One region of the Citrobacter amalonaticus genome, then DNA from elsewhere that is predicted to be linked to it. Evidence: predicted binding sites of a transcription regulator. Region 1 holds the regulator's gene; each other region holds the start of a gene.

Region 1 (7,394 bases):
AAAAAAAGAACTTTGCCATGAAATTGAATATCCGAGCGCAATCCGCACAAAACCTGCACAATAATTATCCCATCGTACTGGTTCACGGTTTATTTGGCAGCCTGGACAATCTGGGCGTGCTGGCTCGTGACCTGGTGAACGACCATGACATCATTCAGGTCGATATGCGTAATCACGGCCTTTCTCCGCGCGACCCGGTGATGAACTACCCGGCAATGGCGCAGGATCTGTTAGATACGCTGAATGCGCAACACATCGAAAAAGCCACCTTTATTGGTCATTCGATGGGGGGAAAAGCGGTGATGGCGCTCAGCGCGCTGGCCCCGGAACGCATCGCCCGTTTAGTGGCGATCGATATTGCCCCGGTGGATTACCACGTCCGTCGCCATGACGAAATTTTCACCGCCATCAACGCGGTGACGGCATCGCCGGCAAAGACCCGTCAGCAGGCGGCTGCAATCATGCGCGAACATCTTAATGAAGAAGGTGTGATTCAGTTTTTGCTGAAATCGTTCGTTGACGGCGAATGGCGCTTCAACGTGCCGGTGCTGTGGGAGCAGTATCCGCATATCGTCGGCTGGGAGACAATACCGGCCTGGGATCATCCGGCACTGTTTATTCCCGGCGGCAACTCCCCTTATGTCACCGAAGCATATCGCGCCGATTTACTGGCGCAGTTCCCGCAGGCGCGTGCGCACGTCATTGCCGGAGCCGGTCACTGGGTGCATGCCGAAAAACCGGAGGCGGTGCTGCGCGCCATCCGTCGTTATCTTAATGAAACGGCTAACTGATTAAAAACTCAGCGTCCGTGCGCGATTACGCGTGCGAACGTTGGCGCGCCTCATTCGCTGATGTATGATGGCGCGCTATCCATCCGGGCAGAGGCCTGGCTGATTGTTTCCCCGAAGTCACCAATATCATGGCCAAAGAACAAACGGACCGTACGACACTAGATCTGTTCGCGCACGAGCGTCGCCCGGGACGACCGAAAACCAATCCGCTTTCGCGCGATGAACAGCTGCGCATTAATAAGCGTAATCAACTCAAACGCGACAAAGTTCGCGGTCTTAAGCGTGTCGAACTCAAACTCAACGCGGAAGCGGTTGATGCGTTGAATGAGCTGGCGGAATCCCGAGAGATGAGCCGCAGTGAACTGATCGAAGAGATATTGATGGCCCAACTGGCGGCACTACGCGGCCAGGATCTTGCCTGAAATCATCCCATTTCCCACTTTCATGTAGCATGGAGTGCACTCGTATGCGTTTGCTATTTCCGCATACCTGACTGTTCTGCTATGATTGCCCTTATCTGTGGGCAATTCGCCACCACCATTTCAATAAGTTTCAAGAGGTTACTTTACTCATGGCAATCACTGGCATCTTTTTCGGCAGCGACACCGGGAACACCGAAAATATCGCAAAAATGATTCAAAAACAGCTTGGTAAAGACGTTGCCGATGTGCATGACATTGCAAAAAGCAGCAAAGAAGATCTCGAAGGCTACGACATTCTGCTGCTTGGCATTCCAACCTGGTACTACGGTGAAGCGCAGTGCGACTGGGATGACTTCTTCCCTACCCTCGAAGACATTGATTTTAACGGCAAACTGGTCGCACTGTTCGGCTGCGGCGATCAGGAAGATTATGCAGAATACTTCTGCGACGCGTTAGGCACGATCCGCGATATCATTGAGCCGCGCGGTGCAACTATCGTGGGTCACTGGCCGACCGCAGGCTATCATTTTGAAGCCTCCAAAGGTCTGGCGGATGACGACCATTTTGTCGGTCTGGCGATTGACGAAGACCGTCAGCCGGAACTGACCGCCGAGCGCGTGGAAAAATGGGTGAAGCAGATTTCTGAAGAACTGCACCTCGACGAGATCATCAACGCCTGATGTACGGCGGCGCAGACAATGTTTGCGCCGCATCAATAGACAGAACCAATCAAAATAATTGCTACAAATTTGTAACTTTCTTGCCCATCCCTGTACAATGTGCGGGAGTTTTTAGGTGGCGCTCTCATTTCCAGGCAATACCGACTATTTATTAACATTTGCCAGAGGCTTGCAGTTTTCATTTAGACACGGCAGTCCTATAATGAAACGCATTATCTCGAGTGCAATTTCTGTCACTTCTTGTATGAAGTGAATCGTTTAGCAACAGGACAGATTCCGCATGACTGACAACAATACCGCATTAAAGAAGGCTGGCCTGAAAGTAACGCTTCCTCGTTTAAAGATTCTGGAAGTTCTTCAGGAACCGGAAAACCATCACGTCAGTGCGGAAGATTTATATAAACGACTGATCGACATGGGTGAAGAAATTGGTCTGGCGACCGTGTATCGCGTGCTGAACCAGTTTGATGACGCCGGGATCGTAACCCGCCACAATTTTGAAGGCGGCAAATCCGTTTTTGAGCTGACCCAGCAGCATCATCACGATCACCTTATTTGCCTCGATTGCGGCAAAGTGATCGAATTCAGTGATGATTCTATTGAAGCACGCCAGCGTGAGATCGCAGCAAAACATGGCATTCGTCTGACGAACCATAGCCTTTATCTGTACGGCCACTGCGCTGAAGGCGATTGCCGCGAAGACGAACACGCGCACGACGCGAAATAATTTGCACTATTCTGAAAAGCCAACCTGTCGGTTGGCTTTTTTTATGCGCGCCATTCGCCACTCTGCGCTTTCTTCTGACAGCATGTTGCTTTAATGTAAAATCTCCCCCTGCCTTGTCCGGAGAATCGAAATGGAACTTCGCCAGCTACGTTATTTTGTCCGTATTGTGGAAACCGGCAGTATGGGCAGCGCGGCGCTCGATCTCGACATCGGCGTCTCCGCGCTCAGCCAGCAGATGACGCGGCTGGAAAACGAACTCGCCATTCGTCTGTTGCAGCGAACCTCGCGTGGCGTAACGCCAACCCGCCGGTCTGGCCTTTTACTCGCAGGCACAGCTGGCGTTGCGTCATGCTGATGATGCTATTCTGGCCGCGCGCGATGCGCGTCTGTCCGGACACGTCAGCGTCGGTATGGCCCCCAGCACGGCCTCCGTCCTGGGAATGCCGTTTATTCATGCCATGCGGGAACATTACGCCGACGTTCGCCTGCATGTGGTGGAAAGCCTGTCGGGTAATCTGGAACGGATGATCAACACCCGTCAGATTGATCTGGCCGTTGTTTTTCAGAAAGAGAAGATCCTGCGCTGGAGCGCCAGGCCGGTTCTCGAAGAGCGACTTTTTCTGATTGGCACGCATGACCTGCTGGCGGCGATTCCGGATGACACCATAACCCCTGCTCAACTGGCGAATATTCCCCTGATCATGCCAAGCCTGGGCCACGGACTGCGCGGCCGACTGGAGGCCATTTGTCAGGAACACGGACTGAAGGTGGATATCGCCACGGAAATTGATGGCCTGACGTTACTGATGCGCGCCGTTCGCAGCGGACTTGGCGCCACGTTGCAACCAGGTGCTGCCATTTCGCATCTTGAGAGGGAAGCGCTGAGAGTGATTGGCGTCCATAATCCCATACTCAGCCGCCCTAATTTTCTGGTCAGTCTGTCTGACGATGAACTCACCCCCGCCGGTCTTGCAGCCCGCGTGATACTCACAAAAGTGATGCGTGAACTTGTGGAAACCGGCAGTTGGCCGGGTGCGACCCTTTACGCTCACTAAACAGGTCTTTAGCTTCCCGCCATAGCGCCCATACAACCTGTACGTATACATTTCAATTACAAATTTAACAAATAGTTAAATGGTAATGGAGTAGACGATGGTTGATGTACTGGTGATTGGCGGTGGTAATGCCGCGTTATGTGCCGCCTTAACCGCCCGTGAGGCAGGAGCTTCCGTGTTGCTGTTAGAGGCCGCGCCCCGGGAATGGCGCGGCGGCAACTCCCAACACACGCGCAATTTACGCTGTATGCACGATGCGCCACAGGATGTGCTGGTTGAGAGTTATCCCGAAGAGGAGTTCTGGCAGGATCTCTGGCGTGTCACCGAAGGCAATACCAATGAAGCGTTGGCGCGCCTGGTGATCCGTACCTCTTCACAGTGTCGCGACTGGATGCGCCAGCATGGTGTCAATTTTCAGCCCCCACTCTCTGGTGCGCTGCACGTCGCGCGTACCAATGCCTTTTTCATGGGCGGCGGTAAAGCCCTCGTGAACGCTTATTACCGCAGCGCAGAAAAGCTGGGGGTACAGATTCGCTACAACACGCCGGTGCAGGCGCTTGAATTGCATCATGGCGATTTCGTCGCAGCCCTGGCAGGTCACGAGCGCATTGAGGCAAAAGCCTGCGTACTCGCCGCCGGTGGATTTGAATCCAATCGCGAATGGCTGCGTGACGCCTGGGGAGAGAACGCACGCGGCGAATGGCCAGCCGATAACTTCCTCATTCGCGGCACCCGCTTTAATCAGGGCGTCTTGCTCAAATTTATGATCGACGCCGGGGCTGACATCATCGGCGATCCATCCCAGTCCCACTGTGTGGCGATTGATGCCCGGGCCCCGCTGTATGATGGCGGCATTTGCACGCGCGTGGATTGCGTCTCACTTGGCGTGGTAGTCAACCGGGATGCGGAACGCTTTTACGATGAAGGCGAAGATTTCTGGCCGAAACGTTATGCCATCTGGGGGCGTCTGGTTGCCCACCAGCCAGGGCAGATTGGCTACTCCATCATCGACAGCAAAGCGATCGGCCACTTTATGCCGCCAGTTTTCCCCGGCGCACAGGCCAATACGCTGGATGAACTGGCCCGCCAGCTAGGGCTGGATCCCGAACGCTTTACCCATACCGTGGAGCACTACAACCAGTCCTGTCAGCCGGGTCAGTTTGATCACACGACGCTGGACGACTGCGCAACGCTGGGCCTGACGCCACCGAAAACCCACTGGGCGCGCCCCATTGATACACCTCCCTACTACGGCTATGCCCTGCGACCAGGGATCACCTTTACCTATCTGGGACTGAAAGTGAATGAACATGCTGCGGTCCATTTTGCAGGCGTCCCCAGCCGTAACCTGTTCGTTGCCGGTGAGATGATGGCAGGCAACGTACTGGGCAAGGGCTATACCGCCGGTGTCGGCATGTCCATCGGCACCACGTTTGGTCGCATCGCAGGTAAAGAAGCCGCGCAGGCAGCACGTAAGGAGGCGCATCATGAAGCAGCTTGAAAAACTGATCATCGAAGCCAAAATCCTCACCGAGCCAGAGGCTGAAGTCGAGCGGGTGATGCAGGTGTGTAACGCCTGTCGCTATTGCGAAGGGTTTTGCGCCGTGTTCCCGGCGATGACTCAACGACTGGAATTTGGCAAAGCCGACATTAATTATCTGGCAAACCTGTGCCATAACTGCGGCGCCTGCCTGCACGCCTGCCAGTATGCACCGCCGCATGAGTTTGCGATCAACGTACCGAAAGCGATGGCGGAAGTGCGTCTGGAAACGTATCAACACTACGCACAACCGGCGGCCTTCGGGGCGCTGTATCGCCGGGCTGGCGTCACCGTGACGCTGGCGCTGGTCTTTGGTCTGATCCTCTTTTTACTCCTCGCGATGGGGCTGAAGGGATCGCTGCTCCACCCGCCGTTGGCCGGTGATTTCTACCAAATTTTCCCGCACAACCTGCTGGCATGGATGTTTGGCTCGGTTTTCATGCTGGCGATCGGTTTACTGATGGCAGGGGTGATCCGCTTCTGGCGCGAGATCTCTCCCGTCGGGCCGCGTCCGGCGGAAATAGCCGAAGCCTCACACAATGTGCTGACGCTGAAATACCTCGACGGTGGACATGGCAAAGGCTGCAACGACGCGGACGATGCTTTCACGTTGATGCGTCGTCGTTTCCACCATTTCACCTTCTACGGCTTTATGCTCTGTTTCGCCGCGACCGTGGTGGCGACCGGTTATCACTATTTCGCCGGATGGGAAGCCCCCTACCCGTTCTTCAGCGCGCCGGTCATGCTTGGCACGCTCGGAGGAATCGGTTTAATTGTCGGCCCGACAGGCCTGCTGTGGTTAAACCTTAAGCGCTCGCCACTGCATGGCGACGCGCGACAGAAACCGATGGATCGCGGCTTTATTTTACTGCTGCTCCTGACCAGCCTGACCGGTTTAGGTCTGCTGGCGGGAAGAGACACCTCATGGATGGGGATCCTGCTTGCCCTCCATCTTGGCGTGGTCATGGCACTTTTTTTGACCATCCCATACGGAAAATTTGCCCACGGATTTTACCGCTGCGCGTCTTTACTCAAATGGGCGATTGAGAAGCGACGTGGAAAACAGGCGGGGGTCGCAGGCGACTGACCCGCACACTCTTACCTCTATACATAATTATGATAAGACAGTGGAGCAACCTCAATGACTCAACAACCATCGCGCGCCGGCACGTTCGGCGCAATACTGCGTGTGACCAGCGGTAATTTTCTCGAACAGTTCGATTTTTTTCTGTTTGGTTTTTACGCCACCTATATTGCAAAGACGTTTTTTCCCGCCGAAAGTGAGTTCGCTGGCCTCATGCTGACCTTTGCCGTTTTTGGCTCCGGTTTTTTAATGCGCCCCATTGGGGCAGTTGTACTGGGGGCGTATATTGACCGGATTGGCCGACGGAAGGGGTTGATGGTCACCCTGGCGATTATGGGTTGCGGCACGCTGCTCATCGCCCTCGTTCCGGGTTATCAGACTATCGGCCTGCTGGCTCCCGTGCTGGTCCTGGTGGGACGTCTGCTACAGGGATTTTCTGCCGGCGTCGAACTGGGTGGCGTCTCTGTTTATCTTTCTGAGATCGCCACGCCAGGCAATAAAGGCTTTTACACCAGTTGGCAATCGGCCAGCCAGCAGGTGGCGATCGTGGTCGCCGCGCTGATCGGTTACGGTCTGAATGCCACGCTGGGACACGATGAAATCTCCGAATGGGGTTGGCGAATCCCGTTCTTCATTGGCTGTATGATTATTCCGCTGATTTTTGTTCTTCGACGTTCGCTACAGGAAACGGAAGCCTTTTTACAACGTAAACACCGCCCCGACACCCGGGAAATTTTTACCACCATTGCTAAAAACTGGCGCATTATCACCGCGGGTACCCTGCTGGTGGCGATGACGACCACGACCTTTTATTTTATTACCGTTTATACCCCCACTTACGGGAGAACGGTGTTGAACCTGAGCGCGCGTGACAGCCTGGTAGTCACCATGCTGGTGGGGATTTCTAACTTCATCTGGCTGCCGATTGGCGGCGCCATCTCTGACCGGATCGGGCGTCGTCCGGTGCTGATGGGCATCACCTTGCTCGCCCTCATCACTACCTGGCCGGTCATGAACTGGCTTACCGCTGCACCCGACTTCACCCGCATGACGCTGGTGCTGCTCTGGTTCTCGTTCTTCTTCGGCATGTACAAC
Region 2 (7,394 bases), 1.1 Mb from region 1:
GCTGTTGGCGACGTCGGCGCTAACTGAAGAGATCGGCGTCTTCTTTATAGGCGATGGCGTCTTTCAGATCCTTCAGGGACAAAAGCCGGATGTCATTCTGGCTCGCGACTATATTGCGACCTTCAAACTGCTGGGGCTGTACGATATCGAACAGTGCTGGTTATGCGCCGCCTCGCTGCGCGAGCGTGGACTCGAAGAAGGGGCCAGTTTTGTCGTCGAGGCGACGCCGCTGGAGCCAGACGCGCTGCGTCGCGAGCTGGGCAACTACGATGTCATCCTGAGATTCTGAGGTTTTCATGCTGCATACTTTACACCGCTCCGCGTGGCTCTCTGATTTCTCTGCAATCCTGCGTCTGCTCGCAGAAGGCGATGAACTTTTGTTGCTCCAGGATGGTATTACCGCTGCAGTAGAAGGCAGCCGCTTCCTTGAAAGCCTGCAAAACATCCCCATAACGGTATATGCACTGAAAGAAGACATTGACGCTCGTGGTTTGGGTGGTCAAATTTCAGACAGTGTCGTCAGGGTTGACTATACTGACTTCGTCAGACTTACGGTTAAGCACGCCAGCCAGATGGCCTGGTGATTGTGTGATCGTTGTATATTTCTTGACACCTTTTCGACACCGCCCTAAAATTCGGCGTCCTCATATTGTATGAGGTCGTTTTATTACGTGTTTACGAAGCAAAAGCTAAAACCAGGAGCTATTTAATGGCAACAGTTAACCAGCTGGTACGCAAACCACGCGCTCGCAAAGTTGCAAAAAGCAACGTGCCTGCGCTGGAAGCATGCCCGCAAAAACGTGGTGTATGTACTCGTGTATATACTACCACTCCTAAAAAACCGAACTCCGCACTGCGTAAAGTATGCCGTGTTCGTCTGACTAACGGTTTCGAAGTGACTTCCTACATCGGTGGTGAAGGTCACAACCTGCAGGAGCACTCCGTGATCCTGATCCGTGGCGGTCGTGTTAAAGACCTCCCGGGTGTTCGTTACCACACCGTACGCGGTGCGCTTGACTGCTCCGGCGTTAAAGACCGTAAGCAAGCTCGCTCCAAGTATGGCGTGAAGCGTCCTAAGGCTTAATGGTTCTCCGTTAAGTAAGGCCAAACGTTTTAACTTAAATGTCAAACTAAACTCGTAGAGTTTTGGACAATCCTGAATTAACAACGGAGTATTTCCATGCCACGTCGTCGCGTCATTGGTCAGCGTAAAATTCTGCCGGATCCGAAGTTCGGATCAGAACTGCTGGCTAAATTTGTAAATATCCTGATGGTAGATGGTAAAAAATCTACTGCCGAAACAATCGTATACAGCGCGCTGGAGACCCTGGCTCAGCGTTCTGGTAAATCTGAACTGGAAGCTTTCGAAGTAGCTCTCGAAAACGTGCGCCCGACTGTCGAAGTTAAGTCTCGCCGCGTTGGTGGTTCTACTTATCAGGTACCAGTTGAAGTCCGTCCGGTTCGTCGTAATGCTCTGGCAATGCGTTGGATCGTTGAAGCTGCTCGTAAACGCGGTGATAAATCCATGGCTCTGCGCCTGGCGAACGAACTTTCTGATGCTGCAGACAACAAAGGTACTGCAGTTAAGAAACGTGAAGACGTTCACCGTATGGCAGAAGCCAACAAGGCGTTCGCACACTACCGTTGGTAATCCCTTCGGAGTTTTAGTCACCAGGCGGGCGCTTCCAGTAAGCAGCCCGCTTTGGGCTACTTAAATTGAACGCCTAAAAGATAAACGAGGAATCAAATGGCTCGTACAACACCCATCGCACGCTACCGTAACATCGGTATCAGTGCGCACATCGACGCCGGTAAAACCACTACTACCGAACGTATTCTGTTCTACACCGGTGTAAACCATAAAATCGGTGAAGTTCATGACGGCGCAGCCACCATGGACTGGATGGAGCAGGAGCAGGAACGTGGTATTACTATCACTTCCGCAGCGACTACTGCATTCTGGTCTGGTATGGCTAAGCAGTATGAACCGCATCGCGTAAACATCATCGACACCCCGGGGCACGTTGACTTCACTATCGAAGTAGAACGTTCCATGCGTGTTCTTGATGGTGCGGTAATGGTTTACTGCGCAGTTGGTGGTGTTCAGCCGCAGTCTGAAACCGTATGGCGTCAGGCAAACAAATATAAAGTTCCGCGCATTGCGTTCGTTAACAAAATGGACCGTATGGGTGCGAACTTCCTGAAAGTTGTTGGTCAGATCAAAACCCGTCTGGGCGCGAACCCTGTTCCGCTGCAGTTGGCGATTGGCGCTGAAGAAGCGTTCACCGGTGTTGTTGACCTGGTGAAAATGAAAGCCATCAACTGGAACGAAGCAGATGCAGGCGTTACCTTCACTTACGAAGATATCCCGGCTGACATGCAGGAACTGGCTGAAGAATGGCACCAGAACCTGATCGAGTCCGCTGCGGAAGCTTCTGAAGAGCTGATGGAGAAATACCTGGGTGGTGAAGAACTGACTGAAGAAGAGATCAAAAAAGCTCTGCGTCAGCGCGTTCTGAACAACGAAATCATCCTGGTAACCTGTGGTTCTGCATTTAAGAACAAAGGTGTTCAGGCGATGCTGGATGCGGTAATTGATTACCTGCCATCCCCGGTTGACGTACCTGCGATCAACGGTATCCTGGACGACGGTAAAGATACGCCTGCTGAGCGTCACGCTAGCGACGACGAGCCTTTCTCTGCACTGGCATTCAAAATCGCTACCGACCCGTTCGTGGGTAACCTGACCTTCTTCCGTGTGTACTCCGGTGTGGTTAACTCTGGTGATACCGTACTGAACTCCGTGAAATCTGCACGTGAGCGTTTCGGTCGTATCGTTCAGATGCACGCTAACAAACGTGAAGAGATCAAAGAAGTTCGCGCGGGCGACATCGCTGCTGCGATCGGTCTGAAAGACGTAACTACTGGTGACACCCTGTGTGACCCGGATGCGCCGATCATTCTGGAGCGTATGGAATTCCCTGAGCCGGTAATCTCCATCGCCGTAGAACCGAAAACCAAAGCTGACCAGGAAAAAATGGGTCTGGCTCTGGGCCGTCTGGCTAAAGAAGACCCGTCATTCCGCGTATGGACTGACGAAGAATCTAACCAGACCATTATCGCCGGTATGGGTGAACTGCACCTCGACATCATCGTTGACCGTATGAAGCGTGAATTCAACGTTGAAGCGAACGTCGGTAAACCTCAGGTTGCTTACCGCGAAGCGATTCGTGCGAAAGTTACCGATATCGAAGGTAAACACGCCAAGCAGTCTGGTGGTCGCGGTCAGTATGGTCATGTTGTTATCGACATGTACCCGCTGGAGCCGGGTTCTAACCCGAAAGGCTACGAGTTCGTCAACGACATTAAAGGTGGTGTAATCCCTGGCGAATACATCCCTGCCGTTGATAAAGGTATCCAGGAGCAGCTGAAAGCCGGCCCGCTGGCAGGTTACCCGGTTGTTGATATGGGTGTTCGTCTGCACTTCGGTTCTTACCATGACGTTGACTCCTCTGAACTGGCGTTTAAACTGGCTGCGTCTATTGCCTTTAAAGAAGGCTTTAAGAAAGCTAAACCAGTTCTGCTTGAGCCAATCATGAAGGTTGAGGTAGAAACGCCGGAAGAAAACACCGGTGATGTTATCGGTGACTTGAGCCGTCGTCGCGGTATGCTGCGCGGTCAGGAATCCGAAGTCACTGGCGTTAAGATCCACGCTGAAGTTCCGCTGTCTGAAATGTTCGGATATGCAACTCAGCTGCGTTCTCTGACCAAAGGTCGCGCATCGTACACTATGGAATTCCTGAAGTATGATGATGCACCGAACAACGTTGCTCAGGCCGTAATCGAAGCCCGTGGTAAATAATCCACAGGATTAAAACCTAAGTCCCGTGCTCTCTCCACAAGGGGAGAGCGCTATAGTAAGGAATATAGCCGTGTCTAAAGAAAAATTTGAACGTACAAAACCGCACGTTAACGTCGGCACCATCGGCCACGTTGACCACGGTAAAACTACCCTGACTGCTGCAATCACTACCGTACTGGCTAAAACCTACGGCGGTGCTGCTCGTGCATTCGACCAGATCGATAACGCGCCGGAAGAAAAAGCTCGTGGTATCACCATCAACACCTCTCACGTTGAATATGACACCCCGACTCGCCACTACGCACACGTAGACTGCCCGGGCCACGCCGACTATGTTAAAAACATGATCACCGGTGCTGCGCAGATGGACGGCGCGATCCTGGTTGTTGCTGCGACTGACGGCCCGATGCCGCAGACTCGTGAGCACATCCTGCTGGGTCGTCAGGTAGGCGTTCCGTACATCATCGTGTTCCTGAACAAATGCGACATGGTTGATGACGAAGAGCTGCTGGAACTGGTAGAAATGGAAGTTCGTGAACTTCTGTCTCAGTACGATTTCCCGGGCGACGACACGCCGATCGTTCGTGGTTCTGCTCTGAAAGCGCTGGAAGGCGAAGCAGAGTGGGAAGCGAAAATCATCGAACTGGCTGGCTTCCTGGATTCTTACATTCCGGAACCAGAGCGTGCGATTGACAAGCCGTTCCTGCTGCCGATCGAAGACGTATTCTCCATCTCCGGTCGTGGTACCGTTGTTACCGGTCGTGTAGAACGTGGTATCATCAAAGTTGGCGAAGAAGTTGAAATCGTTGGTATCAAAGAGACTGCTAAGTCTACCTGTACTGGCGTTGAAATGTTCCGCAAACTGCTGGACGAAGGCCGTGCGGGTGAGAACGTTGGTGTTCTGCTGCGTGGTATCAAACGTGAAGAAATCGAACGTGGTCAGGTACTGGCTAAGCCGGGTTCTATCAAGCCGCACACCAAATTCGAATCTGAAGTGTACATCCTGTCCAAAGACGAAGGCGGCCGTCATACTCCGTTCTTCAAAGGCTACCGTCCGCAGTTCTACTTCCGTACTACTGACGTGACTGGCACCATCGAACTGCCGGAAGGCGTAGAGATGGTAATGCCGGGCGACAACATCAAAATGGTTGTTACCCTGATCCACCCGATCGCGATGGACGACGGTCTGCGTTTCGCAATCCGTGAAGGCGGCCGTACTGTAGGTGCGGGCGTTGTTGCTAAAGTAATGAGCTAATAATTACTCATTAGTTCTGCACTAAAAAAGGGCGCTTCGGCGCCCTTTTTGCTGCCCGTTATTTAGCTTGTCACATTTCTTCGCAATTTTAACTCCGCTCCCGTTACGTAGAGAGAATTGTGCTATTGTAATCATAACTATTCTCATTTACACTTTGCGCAGAAATTGAACGGGAGCGATCATGTACGTTTGTTTGTGTAATGGTGTAAGTGATAAAAAAATTCGCCAGGCGGTACGTCAGTTTCATCCTCAATCCTTCCAGCAGCTACGCAAGTTTATTCCTGTGGGAAATCAATGCGGTAAATGCGTTCGTGCGGCACGCGAAGTCATGCAGGATGAATTAATGCAAATGCCAGAATTTAAAGAGATCGCCTGAGTCACACTCTTTTTTTTGACATCCCTGTAGCCCCATCTATGCTCTGGAGAGTGGAAGCGGAGGGACTATAAAATGAAAGGTGATGTTAAAATCATAAATTATCTCAATAAACTATTGGGAAATGAGCTTGTCGCGATCAACCAGTATTTTCTCCATGCACGTATGTTCAAAAACTGGGGCCTGACTCGCCTCAATGATGTCGAGTACCATGAATCCATCGATGAAATGAAACACGCGGATAAATATATTGAGCGTATTTTGTTTCTGGAAGGGATCCCGAACCTACAGGATCTCGGCAAATTGGGGATTGGCGAAGATGTCGAAGAGATGCTGCAGTCCGATCTCCGGTTAGAGCTCGAAGGGGCGAAAAACTTACGTGAAGCTATCGCCTATGCCGATACCGTTCATGATTATGTCAGCCGGGATATGATGATCGAAATCCTTGCGGATGAAGAAGGACATATCGACTGGCTGGAGACAGAACTGGATCTCATCTCGAAAATTGGTCTGCAAAATTACCTGCAGTCGCAAATTAAAGTGACCAGCTAATCGCTCCTGAGGTGAAACGGTAATATCCGGTAATGAAACCCGCAGCTGCCAGAAATGGCCCAAAAGGTTGCGGGTTTTTTAATGCCGATTTCCCATGAACTATCCCCACAGCCACAATACCGAAACACGCCAGCAGCGCCGCCCAAAAGATTAAAAAAGGCAAAGGCATCCACCCATGCCAGGCACCCAGCGCGGCAAGGAATTTCACATCACCATAGCCGAGCCCTTCTTGCTTACGAACCAGCCGATAACCCCAGTAGATAAAGGCAAAGCTGGCGTAACCCGCGACGGCGCCCCATACGGCATCGGCAAGTTGTGTCGGGATGATGCACAGGTGAAAGATCAATCCGCCCCACAGCAACGGGCAGGTAAACCGGTCCGGCAGTCGTCCGCTGCGCATATCGCAGAAACTCAAAGTCAAAGACAATGCGGTATACAGCAGCAGAAAGGGTAGGGCAGCAGACATCATGTCATCCTCCATCAACCATGGCGCTACTTTAAAGAAGATGGATAAGGGAGCAAGGCGCTACTATGGGTATTGAGGGACGCTTTCCAGTAAATCCGCAGTGTTTCTTTCACAACAGAAAATCCCGGAACCCTGTTCGCATTGCGGGCGAAGTGATTAATATCTACGCGACACTTGCTTCAGTCTGATATTTGCGTATAATGCGCGGGCTTGTCTTAATTGACGGCAGGTTCGATCTGAACCTCGGATAGCCGATTTGGCTGTCTAACAATGCTCCCAATCGGGGAGCTACGTAAGAACGGTTACACTCTCCCATCAATCGTAATGGGTCTGAGGAGTAATCATTTTCGTTTATAAAATAATTGGAGCTCTGGTCTCATGCAGAACCAAAGAATCCGTATCCGCCTTAAAGCGTTTGATCATCGTCTGATCGATCAATCAACCGCGGAAATCGTCGAGACTGCTAAGCGCACTGGTGCGCAAGTCCGTGGTCCGATCCCGCTGCCGACCCGCAAAGAGCGTTTCACCGTTCTGATCTCTCCGCACGTCAACAAAGACGCGCGTGATCAGTACGAGATTCGTACTCACAAGCGTCTGGTTGACATCGTTGAGCCAACTGAAAAAACCGTTGATGCTCTGATGCGTCTGGACCTGGCTGCCGGTGTAGACGTGCAGATCAGCCTGGGTTAATCAGGTCATCGAGCGATTGAGAGGTTGATACAATGATTGGTTTAGTCGGTAAAAAAGTGGGTATGACCCGCATCTTCACTGAAGATGGCGTATCTATCCCAGTAACCGTAATCGAAGTTGAAGCAAACCGCGTTACTCAGGTTAAAGATCTGGCTAGCGATGGCTATCGTGCTGTTCAGGTTACCACTGGTGCTAA
Region 3 (7,394 bases), 720 kb from region 1:
TCACTGATGATGATGTTATCGCCCGCGTGGACGTTTTCTGGCCCCCAACTGTTGGCGACCAGGTTAATGCCTTCCGTCGTACCGCGCACAAACACCAGCTCTTCCGCAGAGCGTGCGTTGATAAACAGCGATGCCAGCTTGCGCACGTTCTCCATTTTTTCGGTAGCCTGAGCGCTGAGGGTGTGGATCCCCCGGTGCACCGCCGCATAGCCGTGACGATAAAACTCGGCTTCCGCGTCAATCACCTGGGCCGGTTTTTGCGCGCTGGCAGCGCTGTCGAGATACGCCAGCGGCAGGCCATTCACTTCACGCGTGAGGACGGGAAAATCCGCACGTACGGTGTCGATGGGAAATGTCATGCTACGCCTCCCGGCAGACGTTGGCCGATCCGCGCCAGCACCTGTTGTTTCAACCCCTCGTCGCTCAACGCTTCCGTCAGTTCCGCGGCAAAGGCATAAAGGATCATCTGCTGCGCATCCCGCTGAGCAATCCCGCGCGAGCGCAGGTAGAACATCTGCTCATCGTCAATGCGCCCTACCGTCGCCCCGTGGCTGCACTTCACGTCATCGGCGTAAATTTCCAGCTGTGGCTTGGTATCGACTTCCGCGAGCTTCCCGAGTAGCAGATTGTTATTCGTCATCTGCCCGTCCGTTTTGATCGCATGTTGGGCAACGTTAATGAGCCCGTTAAATACCGCCCGCCCCTTATCGCTGACGATGGTTTTATGCAACTGTCGGCTGTTGCAATAGCCTTTGTTGTGCTCAAGCCAGGTGCGGGTATCGCAGACCTCATTTTTCACCGGCATCGCCAGACTGTTGATCCTGAGCGTTGTGTTCTCGCCGTTCAGTTGCGTGCTGGTGTTGTGACGCAGCACCGCATCGCCGAGCAGAAAGCTGTGGCTGTGCGCCGACGCATCCGCCGCCAGCAAGATGTCGTTATGGGCGAAGTGATGGCTGAGCGGATTTTCAAATACCAGCTTGATGTGATGCAGGTGCGCATTTGCCGCCACGTTCATGGTCAGGCGCGCGCCGGTGAAATGTCGGGCATCATTCAGACTGACGTAGTGCTCGATAACCGTCGCCTCTGCCCCTTCTTCCAGCTCAAGATGGTGGCGATAGTGCGCCGTGTTCACCTCTTCTGCGGATACGCCCTGGGTGATGTGCATCAACAGCAGCGGTTTTGTCGGGCGCTGGTTACGCTTAACGCGGATATTGGTCACGCTACGCGCCAGGCTTTCGGTGAGATGCAAAAACACTTCCGGTTGTACCGCGACCGGCAGGGTCTGGCGCTCGTCGTTGATCGCCACCTCAAAGCCGCTGTTCTCCCAGCTGTCGCTGAGCGCCGGGCTGAACTGCCCGTCGACAAACACCAGCCGCAGCGCCTGCACGTTAAGCGCTAACGCATCGCGCTGCGCCGGGGTGACATCGGCATAACGACTGACGAACAGGCTGCTGCTGAGCCCCTCCAGCGGCGTGTATTTCCAGTTCTCATGTTTGCGCGTAGGCAGCCCCAGACGCAGAACCTGCTGGAGATGCTGTTGCGCCTGTTCAGACCGCGTCTCGCCCTGCGCTTCAAACAGGTGATGCCATTGTTGCAGCGCATTACTGCTGTTCGGTAAGCCAGCCATATCCCTGCTCCTCCAGTTGTTTGACCAGCGTGAAATCGCCAGACTTCACAATCCGTCCCTGATACAGGACGTGGACAAAATCCGGCTTGATATAGTCAAGGATGCGCTGATAGTGGGTGACAATAATGAACGAGCGCTTGCCGTCCCGCAGTGAGTTAACCCCATCGGCAACGACTTTGAGGGCATCAATATCCAGCCCGGAATCCGATTCATCGAGAATGCACAGTTCCGGCTCGAGCACCGCCATTTGCAGAATATCATTACGTTTCTTCTCGCCGCCGGAAAAGCCGACGTTCACCGAGCGGGTTAACAGGTCTTCCGGCATCTTCAGCAGGGCGATTTTCTCTTCCATCAGATCCTGAAAATCGAAGCGATCAAGCGATTCCTGGCCGCGATACGTGCGCACGGCATTAAGCGCCGTTTGCAGGAAAAACTGATTGCTGACGCCGGGGATTTCTACCGGATACTGGAAGGCCATAAAAATGCCTTCCCCTGCTCTCTCTTCCGGCGCCAGATCGAGCAGGTCTTTCCCTTTAAACATCACCGACCCGCCGGTGACCTCGTAATCTTCACGCCCTGCCAGCGTCGCAGAGAGCGTACTTTTCCCGGACCCGTTCGGCCCCATAATGGCATGCACTTCCCCCGGACGAATCTCAAGGTTCAACCCACGCAGGATGGCTTTCTCTTCCACACTGACCTGTAAATCTTTAATCGTTAACATGTTGCTTCCTTAACCGACGCTGTGTTCAAGGCTAATGGCTAATAATTTTTGTGCTTCGACGGCAAACTCCAGCGGCAACTCGGAGAACACGTCTTTACAGAACCCGTTGACGATCATCGAGATCGCATCTTCTTCGCTGATACCGCGCTGCAGACAATAGAACAGCTGATCTTCACCAATCCGTGAGGTGGTCGCTTCGTGCTCCAGTTGCGCACTGTTGTTGCGGCATTCGACATACGGGAAGGTATGCGCTCCGCAGTCGGCGCCAATCAGCATCGAATCGCACTGGGTAAAGTTACGGGCATTGGTGGCGGTCGGCATGATTTTGACCAGTCCGCGGTAGCTGTTCTGACTGTGCCCGGCGGAAATCCCCTTCGAAATGATGGTCGAGCGGGTGTTCTTGCCGATGTGGATCATCTTGGTGCCGGTGTCCGCCTGCTGATGACCGCTGGTTAACGCCACCGAATAGAATTCGCCGATGGAGTTGTCGCCGCGCAGAATACAGCTGGGGTATTTCCAGGTGATGGCTGACCCCGTCTCCGACTGGGTCCACGACATTTTGCTGTTCTCGCCCTCGCACAGCGCGCGTTTAGTCACGAAGTTCAGAATGCCGCCGGTGTTGTTATCGCCAGGGAACCAGTTCTGGACGGTGGAGTATTTCACTTCGGCGTCTTTGTGGATGATGACCTCCACTACCGCCGCGTGCAGCTGATAGCTGTCGCGAACCGGCGCAGAGCAGCCTTCGATATAGCTCACATAGCTACCTTCATCCGCCACCAGGATCGTGCGTTCAAACTGCCCGGTCTTTTCGGCGTTAATGCGAAAATAGGTCGAAAGCTCCATCGGACAACGCACGCCTTTCGGCACATAGATAAAGGTGCCATCAGAAGCAACCGCCGCATTCAGCGCGGCGAAGAAGTTATCGTTACCGGGTACGACAGTGCCGAGATACTGCTTAACCAGTTCAGGGTGATCATGAATCGCCTCGCCGAAGGAGCAGAAAATGATCCCCTGTTCCGCCAGTTTTTCACGATAGGTGGTGGCGACCGAGACGGAGTCAAAAATGGCGTCAACAGCCACTTCACGACCTTCGCGTACCGGCACCCCAAGTTGTTCAAAGGCGGCTTCCACCTCTTTACTGAGAAACGCGTTCGCCCCGGTTTGCTGTACCGCCCCCGGTTCCGAGGCGCAGGTCTCATCACAATTCCCGCACGACGGCGCGGAATAGTAGCTGTAATCCTGATAATTCAGCTTCTCGTAGTGCGCCTTCAGCCAGTGCGGCTCCGGCATGTCGACCCAGGCTCGGTACGCATTGAGGCGAAACTCCAGCATCCACTCTGGTTCATTGCGTTTGGCCGAAATGGCGCGTACCACCTCTTCGTTGATCCCTTTCGCCAGCTCATCCGTTTGCAGCTGGGTAAAGAAACCCTCTTTGTAATTCAGGGGGCCGCCGGTCCAGGTTTTGACATCGTCAGTTGCTTCAGTATTACGAGACATAGTACCGCCTATACCCCAAAGCTTTCGCCACAGCCGCATTCGTTCTGGGCTTTCGGGTTATGAAATTTGAATAACTGGTTTAATCCTTCGCGGACGTAATCCACTTCCGTACCGTCGATAAACGGCATCGCCTGAAGCGGGACATAGAGCTTCGCGCCCTCAACGTCGAACAGCAGATCGTCTTTTTCCGGCTCGCTGACGGTATCCAGCACATAGCCAAAACCAGCGCATCCCGTCTGCTTAACGCCCAGGCGCACGCCCAGCATGCCCGGCTGCTTAGCGACCAGTTCGCGAATATGCGCCGCTGCCGCAGGGGTTAACGTCAATCCGCGCCAGGCAAAATCGTCCGGATTAAATGTTCCTGAATGCAATTCCATAGGGTTACCTCGCATAATGAGCCATCAGGCTATAACACCATGTTAGTGATAACGATTCTCACTTCAACCCCTCAACAGCAGGGGCATTACGGTGTTTCACCCGTTTTGACCACTTTTATTAAGCATAGACCCTGCCACGCGGGTTAAAAGGAATGGATGAATTTGTTCAATATATTGATTAATAATGACTTTAGCGTCTGTCATCGACCAGACTGGTCAAAACAGTAAAGATGTATAGAAAATGACTATTTCAGGGATAGGAATGACGTGAGAAGAGTGAAAGCACAGAAAAACAAAACCCTTAAGGTTGTCAGTAACAGCCTTAAGGGTTCCGGCCCCATCCGGCGCTTATCTCCGGCACTCACGATGGCTTAGCTCTTGAAGGGGCGATAAGAATAGTCTCATATTGCCGAAGGTCATTTTTAACACAAATTGCTATCCGCAATTTTATAAGCCAGATCAATTCATTGGCTTTACGGCATCGCGGTCTGGATCGCCTCCAGAAACAGCCGAAGCCCGGCGGGCTGATGTTCACGGGAAAGATACAGACCGTACACGGCAAGGCGTCGGGGTTGCAGCGTCGGCAGCAGGCGAACCAGTCGTCCCTGAGCCAGCCCTTCACGCGCTTCCTTTTCCGGCACCAGCGCGATCCCCATGCCTGCCAGCGCGGATTCACAAAGCAAAGACGAGATCCCGGCACTCAGATTCCCCTTGATCGCCACCGAGACCGCCTCGCCCTGCTCGTCGAGAAAATGCCACGACTTACCTGCAAATCCACTGTAATACAGACAGTTATGCTGAGCGAGATCCTCCAGCGTCTGCGGGGTGCCGTGCTGACGCAGATACGCCTCTGACGCGCAGAGAACCGACTCGCAGTCGCCAAGTCGGCGGGCAATCGCGCCAGGCTCTGGGTTATCGGTAATACGAATAGCGACATCAATACGTTCACCAACCAGACTGACCGGCTGATTGTTTATCTCAACCTCAATGCGCAGTTCAGGATAGCGCGCTAAAAATCGCGGTAGCACCGGGGCGAGAATATGCATTGCCGTAAAGTGCGCACAGGCGACGCGTAGCGTTCCGCCGGGAATGTCTGCCGACGACGCGCCAATCGCCTGCGAGAGCTGCGCCAGCGTTCGCGTCTTCACCAGCGCCTCTTCCCCGGCAGGAGTAATTGTTAGCCTGCGCGAGGTGCGATGAATCAGCCGCGCCCCGGCCCATTTCTCCATCTCATCGAGATAGCGGCTCACCATCGGTCGGGAGAGACCCAGCGCCCGCGCCGCCGCACTCAGGCTGCCTAAATCGCAGATATGATTGAATACCGTCGCCGCCATCACTCTGTCCATCGCCACCCCATCCGATCGTTTTATGAAACTCAGCATGTTCTGATACGGGAATTCTAACAGATCCCAATTTCCTTAAAATACAGGCCACACACAAGACCATTTCATCTGCATAAGGTTATCCCACATGAAAAGTAAACTGCTGGCCCTGTTGCTGCCTGCTGTCGCCTCACCGCTGTTTGCCGCGCCGCTGCAACTTGACGTCTATAACCCGCAGGAGAACGCCATTTTCCCTGTCTCCTCAACGTTGGTATCGGGTCCGACGGAAGCGATATTGTTTGATGCGCAGTTCAGCACGAAAGACGGTGAAAAGCTGGTGGAGATGATTAAATCTCGCGGCAAGCCGCTGAAAGCCATTGTGATTACCTCCGGCGATCCGGATTTCTATTTCGGTCTGCAGCCGATTGTGAAAGCCTTTCCTGGCGCGAAGGTACTGGCCACGCCGCAGGTTGTTGAGCATATTCGCGCCACCAAAGAGGCTAAGTTGCAGTACTGGGGACCACAGATGAAAGAGGGGGCGCCAACGGCGCTAACCGTCCCGCAGGCAACCACAGAAACGCGTTTTCGCGTCGATGGCGAAACGCTGGAACTGCGTCATCCCAATGATTACGCGGCCTATGTTTGGGTGCCAGCGAATCGGGCCATTCTCGGCGGCACGGGCGTGGCGTCAGGCATTCACGTCTGGACCGCTGACACCCAGACACCGGAGCAACGCGCATCATGGCGTCATGTCCTGACTGAAATGGACAGCCTGCAACCTGCACAGGTCATTCCGGGTCATTACCTTGGTGAGCGCCCTGAAGGCGATCGGGCCATCCGCTTTACGCAGGATTACCTGCAATCGTTCGAACAGGCGCTGGCGGCAAAGAAAGGTTCAACCTGGGTCATTCACACGATGAAAACCGCATGGCCGGGGCTGGCAGAGGAAAGTTCGCTGGAATTGAGCGCGAAAGTGAATTCGGGCGAGATGACGTGGTAATACCGCCAGTGAGAAACAAAAAAACCCGACACGAATGTCGGGTTCTCTTTACGTTAACGATCGCTGAATCAATGAACGCCAAGGCGCCAGGCAAAGTAGATCTCTTCTTTTAATTCAGTGGAAGAGAGCGTCAGTAAATCGGCAAATTCCAGCTCAAGCTGTTTCAGTCTTTTGAGATATTGGGCTGGAGAGAGCGCGGTTTTATCGCGACGTAAAAACTCAATTGCCAGTTGGGCCGGGTCTAGTTGGCTAGTCATATCATCCTCGCTTATGGTCAAAACCTGCACAGTATATCACCTTTTGCTGCGCAGATTATGACCAAAAGCAATAGAGATCACATTTTATTGTGTGACAACGTCACACGACCGCCGTGGTCAGCCTCGAAGTACAGCACAGTCGCTGCTGCTCATCGTAGATGTCGATCTGCCAGACCTGATGCCGGGAGCCGGTATGAATCGCCTTACAGATCCCTTTCACGCGCCCTTCCCGCGCAGAGCGAACATGGTTAGCGTTAACTTCCAGCCCCACCACTTTCTGCTCGCCCTGGGTGCACAGATAACCGGCAACAGAGCCGATACTTTCTGCAAGCACGACGGAAGCACCGCCGTGCAGCAAACCGAACGGCTGCTTCGTACGTCCGTCGACGGGCATTGACGCTTCAAGCGTATCGTCGCCGATATGCTCAAAGCGAATATCCAGCAGGCCGACCATATTGCCTTCGCCCATCGCATTGAGGGCGTCGAGGGTCACTTCACGTTTCCAGATCATCCAATAATCTCCAGTAATGCCTGTACAGGATGACGCACGCCCGTGCCTTCAACCCGTTTCACCTGACTGCGACAGGAATATC

Evidence for each region. The regulator Fur, encoded in region 1, represses iron uptake genes when iron is present. The targets are predictions, from matches to a motif close to ATAATAATGAGAACNACTATCAA.
Region 2: the regulator Fur is predicted to act here: its motif matches at 5,242-5,264, upstream of bfd (bacterioferritin-associated ferredoxin).
Region 3: the regulator Fur is predicted to act here: its motif matches at 4,262-4,284, upstream of sufA (Fe-S cluster assembly scaffold SufA).

The regions. Positions count from the first base shown of each region.
Region 1 is NZ_CP014015.2:3,416,167-3,423,560, reverse strand. Features, by position in the region: gene ybfF (esterase) at 18-791, shown strand; gene ybfE (LexA regulated protein) at 920-1,213, shown strand; gene fldA (flavodoxin FldA) at 1,363-1,893, shown strand; gene fur (ferric iron uptake transcriptional regulator) at 2,174-2,620, shown strand; partial or broken gene tcuR (tricarballylate utilization LysR family transcriptional regulator TcuR) at 2,751-3,675, shown strand; gene tcuA (FAD-dependent tricarballylate dehydrogenase TcuA) at 3,773-5,176, shown strand; gene tcuB (tricarballylate utilization 4Fe-4S protein TcuB) at 5,163-6,302, shown strand; gene tcuC (tricarballylate/proton symporter TcuC) at 6,357-7,394, shown strand, end outside.
Region 2 is NZ_CP014015.2:2,301,573-2,308,966, forward strand. Features, by position in the region: gene tusC (sulfurtransferase complex subunit TusC) at 1-289, shown strand, start outside; gene tusB (sulfurtransferase complex subunit TusB) at 297-584, shown strand; gene rpsL (30S ribosomal protein S12) at 710-1,084, shown strand; gene rpsG (30S ribosomal protein S7) at 1,181-1,651, shown strand; gene fusA (elongation factor G) at 1,748-3,862, shown strand; gene tuf (elongation factor Tu) at 3,933-5,117, shown strand; gene bfd (bacterioferritin-associated ferredoxin) at 5,299-5,493, shown strand; gene bfr (bacterioferritin) at 5,566-6,042, shown strand; gene AL479_RS11080 (prepilin peptidase) at 6,026-6,508, opposite strand; gene rpsJ (30S ribosomal protein S10) at 6,887-7,198, shown strand; gene rplC (50S ribosomal protein L3) at 7,231-7,394, shown strand, end outside.
Region 3 is NZ_CP014015.2:4,134,976-4,142,369, reverse strand. Features, by position in the region: gene sufS (cysteine desulfurase SufS) at 1-359, opposite strand, end outside; gene sufD (Fe-S cluster assembly protein SufD) at 356-1,627, opposite strand; gene sufC (Fe-S cluster assembly ATPase SufC) at 1,602-2,348, opposite strand; gene sufB (Fe-S cluster assembly protein SufB) at 2,358-3,845, opposite strand; gene sufA (Fe-S cluster assembly scaffold SufA) at 3,854-4,222, opposite strand; gene AL479_RS20090 (LysR family transcriptional regulator) at 4,696-5,568, opposite strand; gene AL479_RS20085 (Vmh family MBL fold metallo-hydrolase) at 5,693-6,544, shown strand; gene AL479_RS20080 (YdiH family protein) at 6,613-6,801, opposite strand; gene menI (1,4-dihydroxy-2-naphthoyl-CoA hydrolase) at 6,902-7,312, opposite strand; gene AL479_RS20070 (FAD-binding and (Fe-S)-binding domain-containing protein) at 7,309-7,394, opposite strand, start outside.